2 regions of the Bacillus sp. SORGH_AS_0510 genome follow, and region 2 is predicted to be linked to the other one. Evidence: riboswitches for the same ligand, from Rfam matches in the RefSeq annotation. Region 2 holds a riboswitch; the other holds the start of a gene.
What was found. A riboswitch is a leader RNA that binds a small molecule or an ion and turns the genes downstream of it on or off. The one in region 2 is predicted to bind thiamine pyrophosphate.
Positions count from the first base shown of each region.

Region 1: linked by a shared signal. The riboswitch ahead of thiM (hydroxyethylthiazole kinase) and the one ahead of QE429_RS20340 (energy-coupled thiamine transporter ThiT) in region 2 are both predicted to bind thiamine pyrophosphate.

Region 1 covers NZ_JAUTAU010000001.1:2,997,072-3,001,872, forward strand. The annotation lists partial or broken gene thiE (thiamine phosphate synthase) at 1-309, opposite strand, end outside; gene thiD (bifunctional hydroxymethylpyrimidine kinase/phosphomethylpyrimidine kinase) at 306-1,124, opposite strand; gene thiM (hydroxyethylthiazole kinase) at 1,140-1,952, opposite strand; TPP riboswitch at 2,223-2,333, opposite strand; gene QE429_RS15420 (glutaredoxin family protein) at 2,417-2,674, opposite strand; gene QE429_RS15425 (hypothetical protein) at 2,998-3,453, shown strand; gene QE429_RS15430 (HipA family kinase) at 3,508-4,284, opposite strand; gene QE429_RS15435 (glycosyltransferase family 4 protein) at 4,281-4,801, opposite strand, start outside.
Region 2 covers NZ_JAUTAU010000001.1:3,976,829-3,981,629, reverse strand. The annotation lists gene QE429_RS20350 (GNAT family N-acetyltransferase) at 1-358, opposite strand, end outside; gene QE429_RS20345 (histidine kinase N-terminal domain-containing protein) at 495-1,619, opposite strand; TPP riboswitch at 1,819-1,925, shown strand; gene QE429_RS20340 (energy-coupled thiamine transporter ThiT) at 2,014-2,358, shown strand; gene QE429_RS20335 (energy-coupled thiamine transporter ThiT) at 2,372-2,593, shown strand; gene QE429_RS20330 (FeoA family protein) at 2,751-2,975, shown strand; gene feoB (ferrous iron transport protein B) at 2,975-4,801, shown strand, end outside.

The sequences.
Region 1 (4,801 bases), 980 kb from region 2:
CTTACCCCTGACTGATTTGACCGTTTCATCTTCTTGACCAATATGGACACCATCTGCATTTAATTCTAGGGCAAGTTCAATATCATCATTCACGATAAAAGGGATATGATTTGCCTTACACATTCTTTGAAGTTCCTTCGCGAGTGAATATTTTTCCGCACCCGTCAACGCACCTTCCCCCTTTTCACGGAATTGAAAAATAGTTATCCCCCCAGCAATAGCTTCCTTTAATACCTCAACAGGATCCTTCAAGCAGTTATTACTGCCCATGATAAAATAGACCCTTAAGGCTTCCCTTAACGTTGTCATGAAGGTGCCACCTCTTTTCCATTTCTTTTTTTTCTATAGGCCCAATGATTGGTTGGTCCATGCCCCTGGCCAATCTCTAAATCTTCCTCAATCGCCGCCTGAATAAAATCCTTAGCAGTTAAAACTGCCTCATACACGCTAGCACCTTTTGCCAGCTCTGCAGTTAATGCAGCTGAGAAGGTGCACCCTGTTCCATGCGTATTTTTAGTAATGATACGTTTGCTAGAAAAAGTGTAGAATTCTTTGCCATCGAATAATAAATCAATTGCCTCGGATTCATTCTCGTCATGACCACCTTTAATAACAATATTCTTGACTCCGAATGCATGTAATTTCCTCGCGGCTTCCTTTTTATCCTCAATTGACTGGATCGTCATTCCAGTTAATACTTCCGCTTCGGGAATGTTCGGTGTGATGACCATGGCTAGAGGCAGTAAATAGGTTTTCATCGCTGAAATAGCTTCTTGTAACAGTAAGGAAGCTCCGCCTTTAGCAATCATCACCGGGTCAACAACAACATTTTCCCAGTTAAAAACTTTAATTTGTTCAGACACGGCTTCAATAATTTCAGCATTAAACAGCATTCCTGTTTTTAATGCATCCGTTCCAATATCCTCACCAATCGCTTGAATCTGTTTGATCACAGCCTCTACAGACATGGGATACACTCCGTGGACCCCCAATGTATTTTGAGCGGTAACTGCCGTTAATGCCGACATGCCAAATACCTGAAGTTCCTGAAACGTCTTTAAGTCTGCTTGAATTCCAGCTCCACCACCACTATCTGAACCAGCAATTGTTAGTGCTTTTTTCATAAAAATCCCCCCATTTTACTCACTGATTTTTTCAAATAATGCAAATTGCTCTATATCTCTAGAAGAAGTCAATGATAACTGGTTTAAAAATTCAAATTGGAAGCTACCAGGTCCAAATTTATCTGTTTTTTCTGCTGCCTTCTCTGCAGCAATTCCATAGAAGGATAAAGCTGCTACTGCTGCCTTTATTAAATCTTTTTCCACACCAGCAAAGGCACCTATTACCGAGGTTAATAGACAACCCGTCCCCGTAACTTTTGTTAATATTGGATGTCCATTTTTAACAACATAGATTGTTTCTCCATCAGTCACGATATCCTCTTTCCCCGTGATGACTACGACAGTTTTCATTTTTCGTGCAGCTGAGATGGCTACTTCAACAATATTGCCATTTGCGTCACCTGCATCTACACCTTTAATTTCCCAGTTTTCGCCGACAACATTAGCAATTTCAGCCGCATTTCCTCGAATAACTGATACATTTACTTCCTTCATAATCTTTTGTGCAGTTTCCGTACGGTAACGTGTTGCTCCAGCTCCTACAGGATCAAAAATGACTGGTACTCCGGTTTCATTTGCAGCTTTTCCAGCAATAATCATAGACTCGACTGTCTGCGAATTTAAGGTACCAATATTCAACACTAGCGAACTAGCAATCTTAGCCATATCGGCTACTTCTTCTTCTGCATAGGCCATGACTGGTGATGCACCAAGGGCAAGCAGGCCATTTGCTGTAAAGTTTGTAACGACGACATTTGTTATATTATGTACAAGTGGTCTTCCCTCTCTTACCTTTTCCAATGTTTCAAACAAGCTGTTTTTTTTCACAACAATCTCCCCTTTTTTAAAAAATGGCTCTGTTAAAATTGTCTGTTGATTTCCGCTCCAGGCACGAGCGGTTCGTGGGTGTTTCGGCGAGCCTCCTCGACGCAAGCGTCTGCGAGGTCTCCCCTGAACCATACTCCCACAGGAGTCTTCGTGCCTTCCGCTCCAATCAACAGGATGTATAAATCAACATTGTTCTTTAACACAGCTTAAAAATAAAAAAACCAGATCCATATATTGGACCTGGTTAGTTAGAAAGAGTAATAAAAAATACTATTCACTCGACTACTTTCCTACGCTGGTATTACCCAGATCAGGTCCGAAGGGTTAAAAACGTTGCCGTTTTCTCTCAGCCCGCTGATCAGGGCACCCCTAGTAGATACTTCTTTATGAAATTACCTAAATAGTACTGCTAAAAATTTCAGATGTAAAGTAAATAATTTTATAAGATTTGTCATTCAGTCCATTTACCTTTCTAAATCGGTGTTTCCTTTTGCTAAATCCATCAGCTCTTTTAATTCATTAGTAAAGCCTTTTACTGCTCTGCCATCGAAAACAGTTACCGGCACACCTAAGAAACCGTACATCTCTACTTCTTTTTGAAATTCTGGGTTTGTGGCTACGTTTCTTGCCTCAAAAGCGATTCCTTCCTCTGTTAAAACCTGTTTTACCATTGTACATTCAATACAGTCGTTCGTTGTATAGACAATTACGGACTTATTCATTGGCATAATTCTCCTCTAACTGATATTGCGACAAATTTCATCTAGTTTCCTCTTCCATCGATTATATAACAGTTAACGGTATAGGTTGAAGACCTCTGTTTCAGGAAATATTGCTCGGGAAAGCGCACGAACAGACAATTCTCGCGTTTACATGTCGGAAAGTGAAAGCGATATTCTTCATTTACGAGGGCTGGACTGCCTTTTTTTCTACTTTCATGATATTCGTTGATGCTTGTCTGTGAAAATTTCATATGATATCTCTTGTAAGGCCCTTATTCATGAATGGGCTCGGGATTCAAACTTTAAAAAAGGTGGGTAGAATAATGAGCAAAAAAAATAAGAAGATTCAAGAAGATCAAGTTGAAAATACATTTGATATAGACTCCATTTTACAGTCGGTAAACAACTTGCTGAAAGAAGAGCTATTAAAGGCTTTGGGAAATTCCTCAGAAAATGCATCTTCTAACACAGTAGAAAAAGAGCAATCAGATGCACAAGATACTAAACAACAACAAGAGCTTGTTGTCGAGGAACAAGTACAACAAATTGAAGACAGCAGTCCTCCTGAGAATGACCTTCGCTCCAAAATTGGCAATCACTTATTAGCGATTGAAACCGACATAGCAGCCTATATTTCAAGCTTTGAAGATGAGATTCGAGCAGAACTTGCAGGTTTAAAGGAACAAAATACAACCCTATTAAAACAAGTCTCAGATTTCGAGAAGAAGAATAAGGATAAAGACAAGGAAAAGGACAAAAAGAAAAAGAAAGAAAAGTAAACTCTAAATAAAAAAACCTTGAACTCTCAAGGTTTTTTTACTTTGTTTAAGAATTTACATACTATTATCATGTAAAGGGAGATAAATTTTTTTCAAAAATCTCTCCATGAGGTGTGGAAGAACACTTTTACGCCTCGTCACTAGGGCACTGACCATGGCTTTTTTCTCTTCTTTACTTACCATCCAATCTTCTGGAATCATTGAGATGATTTCCTCAATTAAAAATATAGGGATGGTCTGGATTAGTTCCAAATAATCCGTAAAACTATTTTCCGATTCAATAAATTTTGCCATAATCTGATGTGTAGCGCTCTTCAATAACTGCTCTGACATGTCCTCTAAATCACTGGCAATCCAGTTGTATGCACCGAAAATCTCAGCATGATCAATAATCCATAATTGGTATTGTCCTGGATCTTCCTCACATAAGACTATATTTTTACGCGTACGATCGCGATTGCAAAGCCAGTAATCTAGCAAGATGGCACCTGCTAATGACTGGTGATTACTAATACTAGAAATATTTGGCGTTTGATGACCGTCCATACAATCAGGAACATATAAAGAAGCGAATTGGTATTGGGTATGGTGCATGACTTTCAGTTCAGGAACTTGCGCAATAAACTCTGGTGGTATCGCTACTAACCGGGCAAATGGAATCGGCAGACCGAGATATCGTGCTAAACAATACCCCACCCATTCATTTGGTAAAGTTCTCTCAAACCCAGGCTGAAAGAACTTTACCACATAGTCATGTCCATCACTAAAACTTATTAAGTGAGCATTAGACTTTCCTTCTAATGTTTTTCGATAGGCAATAGGAGTAATCATCTCATCTCCCCCTCCCCATTTACCTCTCCGCCCTTTTGGACAATTTTCTTTAATAAATTCACATATGCATCTGCAACTGTTTGGATGGAAAAATGTTGTTGAACTCTATTAATTGCAGCCTGAGACATCTGTTGAAAGCGTATTGGATCATCAATAATTCCATATATTTGATTGACGGCATCTTCGACATTTTGTCCACGAAATAGTAAGCCTGTCTCCCCCTCAACCACTAATTCTGTTACTGGCATCATTCTAGATGCCACAACAGGTACACCACAGGTCATTGATTCAATGAAGGTATTTCCAAAGGATTCTGATTTAGTGGTTGCAAGAGTACATCCACCAGATTGACGAATCTTTGCATAGACATGAGGCATTTGCTGATATGGAATGACCGGGAACCATTTAATAATATCGGTGAGCTGCTCTTGCTGCCAGGCTGCCGTAAATTCTTCACGCTGTACACTCTGTGCTCCACCGATGACCCAAATCTCAATATCGTCTCGTTCATTCTTAA
Region 2 (4,801 bases):
CATAGTTTAATAAGGCTTGAACAGAGCGTGTCATAATTCCATGCCCTTCTGCTGTTCTGGCAAGATAATAACCAATACTAACGGTTTTGTTATGCCAATCTATTTGATGAAGACCAATGGAGCCAACAAGTTCTCCCTTATAAAGGATACCTACATTGAATCCGATATTTTCTGCAAATTGATTAAGCCAAATTGGGATGATAGTCTCAAATTGATAAGGAGAATTCATCGTGTCCACCCAAGGCATCCACTCTCGTAAATGCTCGCGATTTTTTTCAACTAAATGATAAAGATTTAATGCGTGATGGTGTTGAAACAATTGAAGTTCAATTTCATTATCAACCTTTAATGTAAACATATCCCGAGTCTCCCCCAATTTTTAGTACATCATATGCAAAATGGTTTTATTTCGGAAGATGTATATAGTTGGGGAAATAAAAAAATCCCTGGCTTTTGGAAAGTGGGATTTAAATGGATACACGATGTTTTATCTTTTAAGAAAGTACAGGTAGGCATATTGAAAAAGTAGTCTTATCAAAAGAAGAATCACATGTTAATTCTCCTTTATGTTTTTCAATAATTTCCTTACAAACAAATAAACCAAGCCCCGTACCTAATTTTTTTGTTGTAAAGAAGGGTTCAAAAATGGTTTTACTTAATTCTGCCGGTATGGCAGGCCCATTATTTGAAATATTGATTTTTATCTGCTCGTTATTTTCAACCCAGCTGCTGATCTCTATTGTCGGTGTATCAACTTCATGGTGGTTTAATACATCGATGGCATTAAAAATGATATTAATAAAGACTTGCCTGATTTCATCGGCATACCCGTTCAATGTAAAATCTTTACTTAGATCTCTTTTTATCTTCACTTTACCATCTAAAATACTTGGATATAGGAAATTTAATACCTCATCAATCAGTTGATTTAATTTGAAGTCAATTTTTTCCTTTCCGATGAGCTCCTTTTTTGAAAGTAAAAGGAACTGGGAAATTCTAAAGTTTAGTTGGTCTAACTCACTTGAAATGATATCTAGATATCTCATGTTTGGATAATCAGCTTTAAGTAACTGAATAAATCCTTGAACAGAGGTAAGTGGATTTCTAAATTCGTGGATAAAGCTTGATGTCATTTGACCAAGAAGTGTTAACCGATCTTGATGTGTTGAATCAATAAACATCGTCTTTTCTTCAATAATTTTATTTTTTGCTTCCGAGTAGTGGGAAACGGCATAATATAAAAATTTATCAAAACAAAAATTTATCTTATTTATGGATTCCTGTAAATCCGACCAGGAGATACCTGTCTTACTCAAATAACCATAAAGAATGGTACGACCAAGATTTACATTATAGACAAAATCACCAATATTAATATGAGCTAGTACCCGTTCTTCTGACACTTCTATTGCAATCTTTTTAATGATTTCTAAAAGTTCATCATTAGAGACTTTATGCATTGTAAGGATTACGTTAAGAAGGGCTTCCCCATTTTCCCTGATTTTCATCTTAAAGGGGTCCTTGTGATTGATTACAATGGAATTTTCCCATTCTTGTACCAGCTTCTCTTTATTTTGTTGAAAAAAAGCAACTAATTCCGTTTGTTCTCCGGTAAACATCTTTTTTCCCCCTATAGTATTTACAAAACTGCTTAACAAGTTAATTCGAGGGTAATAGGGAAAATCCTCTAAAAAATTGAATAAAAAATATTTACCAATAATTTCTATTACTATTTAGGTGTTTCGCCCAATGGTCTACAAGGAGATTGTTCTTGTAAAAATAGGAGAACAGTAGTATATTTTAATGGAAACAATAGAATATTTCCACAAGGGGAGCTGCCTCGGGCGGCTGAGAGTGAACGGTAGAGTTCTGACCCTATGAACCTGTTAGTTAACACTAGCGTAGGGATGTGGTTTGCCGATAGCAAAGCAATGCAGACATTCCTTAGTTTGCATTGCTTTTTTTTGTGGATTTTTTTTATTGATAGAGAAAACAAAGGGGGATTTTTAAAAAATGAGCAAGAACAGTAGCAATACGCTTTTTATTACAGAAGTAGCGGTATTTACCGCGCTAGCCTATTTATTGGATTATGTAGGTAATATCCTTTCATTTAAAATTTGGCCGCAAGGTGGTTCAATTTCCATTGCTATGGTACCCGTTTTTCTAATGGCATATCGCTGGGGGGGTAAAGGTGGAGTTTTAACTGGATTCTTGCTGGGATTATTACAGTTTATCCTTGGCTATTCACAAATTTATACAATCCTTCAAGGAATTATTGATTACTTTATTGCTTTTACTGTTGTTAGGCTTTGCGGGTGTTTTTGCAGCACAAATAAAAAATGGCCTGAATGCGAGTAACAAAGGGAAGTGGATGACCTTTGTGGTACTGGGAGCATTCATAGGAAGTCTCCTTCGTTACTTCTGCCATGTAGTTTCGGGCATTGTGTTTTTTGGAGAATATGCTCCAAAAGGGCAACCAGTCGCTGTGTACTCCCTTTTATACAATGGAACGTACATGCTTCCAAGCTTTATCATTAGTGCCATTATTATTATCCTTGTAATTAGTGCATTACCAAAGAGATTATTTAAATAAGCTTATTAAAAAAGGAAAAGACCAGTAGCTTTTCCTTTTTTTAATTAATTTTTTTCGAAACTTTGTCAAATTTAATATGCTTATTACCCTAAAAAAGTGTTAAAATGACAATATAGAAAGATAATCATTCTCAATTAACATAGATAGGGTGATATACATGTTCGGTTCGTTAAAAGCAGGAGATAAAGGTAAAATATTAGATCTTTCTCATGTTGGTCACCTAGTTCAAAGAAGGCTATTGGATTTAGGTATCACTGAAGGTTCTGAAGTATGCGTAAAATGCGTAATGCCATTTGGAGGACCGATTATGATTGAGTCCTGCGGACAATGTGTTGGCATTCGCCGCAAGGAAGCCGTTCAGATTGAGGTGGAAAGAATCTAATGGAAATTGCTCTAATAGGTAACCCAAATACAGGGAAAACATCATTGTTTAATAACTTAACAGGCTCCTATGAATATGTTGGGAACTGGAGCGGTGTAACGGTTGAAAAGAAGGTTGGAGTATTTAAGAAAAATATAGGTCATTTAATTGATCTACCTGGAGTATATACGCTTAATCCGTTGTCAAAAGATGAAGGGGTTGTCACATCCTTCTTTTTAAATGAATCAGTGGATCGTTTACTGAATATATTAGATGCCTCTCAATTGGAGCGAAATCTTCACCTTACACTCCAATTGCTTGAATTTGAAAAGCCTGCGCTTATTGGCCTTAATATGATAGACGTAGCTAATAAGAGGGGAATTCAAATTGATTACATGAAGCTGTCAGATATTCTTGGTGTGCCCGTGGTACCAGTTGTGGCAAGAAGCGGAAAAGGTTGCGATCAGCTAGTCGATGTCATATCGACAAAATCCATTCAACCGATGAAAAAAAATCTAACGTATTACGGTAAAGAGATAGAGGAAGCTATTACAGCATTTTCTGGAGAATTAACGGGGAAAACAACTCACTCTATACGCTTCCTGGCTATTCAATACTTAGAAGGTAACGAGTATGTAAAAAACTATGTTAATAGTTTAGCCAATACACAAAAGCTCGAAGCAATTTTATATAAATTGGAGTCGGAGTTACAAAAACAAACGGATTTTAAATCGGTAACAAACTATATATATTTAAAAAGAAAAGAAGTTATTGAAAAAATTGTTGGTGAAGTTGCTAGGAAAAGTGACACAGTTATCCCTTTGACTGAAAAAATTGATAGTATTGTTACCAATCGATTTTTAGGTATGCCGATCTTTTTACTTTTAATGTATTTTATGTTTATGTTAACGTTTGATTGGTTGGGAACCCCATTATCGGATGCTTTAGATGGTTTATTGACAGGCCCAGTAACAGCCGGATTTGAGAAAGTGTTAGAGGCCATTCATGCATCGGCTTTTATCCATGCATTGATTATTGAAGGCTTAGTAGCAGGTGTGGGCGGCGTTCTTGTGTTTGTTCCACAAATTTTTATTCTCTTCTTTTTCATTTCGTTATTAGAGGATTCTGGATACATGGCTCGTGTAGCATTAGTAATGGACCGAATTATGGAATCGGTTGGACTTAACGGAAAAGCTTTCATACCGATGATGATTGGTTTTGGTTGTAATGTACCTGGGATTATGGCCGCACGAACAATTGAAACACCACGTGAGCGTTTGTTAACGATCCTGCTCACACCCTTAATGTCTTGTTCCGCGCGATTACCAGTGTACGCTTTATTTGTTGGGGCATTTTTTGCAGCACATAAAGCATTTGTTGTATTAAGTCTATATGTTCTTGGAATCGTTGTTGCTTTAGTTTTAGCAAAAATATTCTCTACTACCCTATTAAAATCTGAAACGTCATTGTTTGTCATTGAACTGCCACCGTATAGGCTGCCACAATTCCAATCGCTTTGGAGAAGTACATGGGATAAGGGAAAAGGATTTGTCAGAAAAGCTGGAACATTTATCTTTGCAGGCTCAGTATTTATTTGGCTCTTATCTTATGTGGGTCCTAAAGGATTAAATGTAGATATGGATCATAGTTTTCTAGCTGCAATCGGAAATATCATCGCTCCAATATTTGATCCTATTGGTTTTGGAACATGGCAGGCTTCAGCTTCCTTAATTACTGGATTTCTAGCAAAAGAAGCCATCATCTCAACGATGAATATCATTTATTTTGTTCCGAATGATGCTGGATTGCAAGCATTACTGGCGAATTATTATACACCGCTTGCTGCC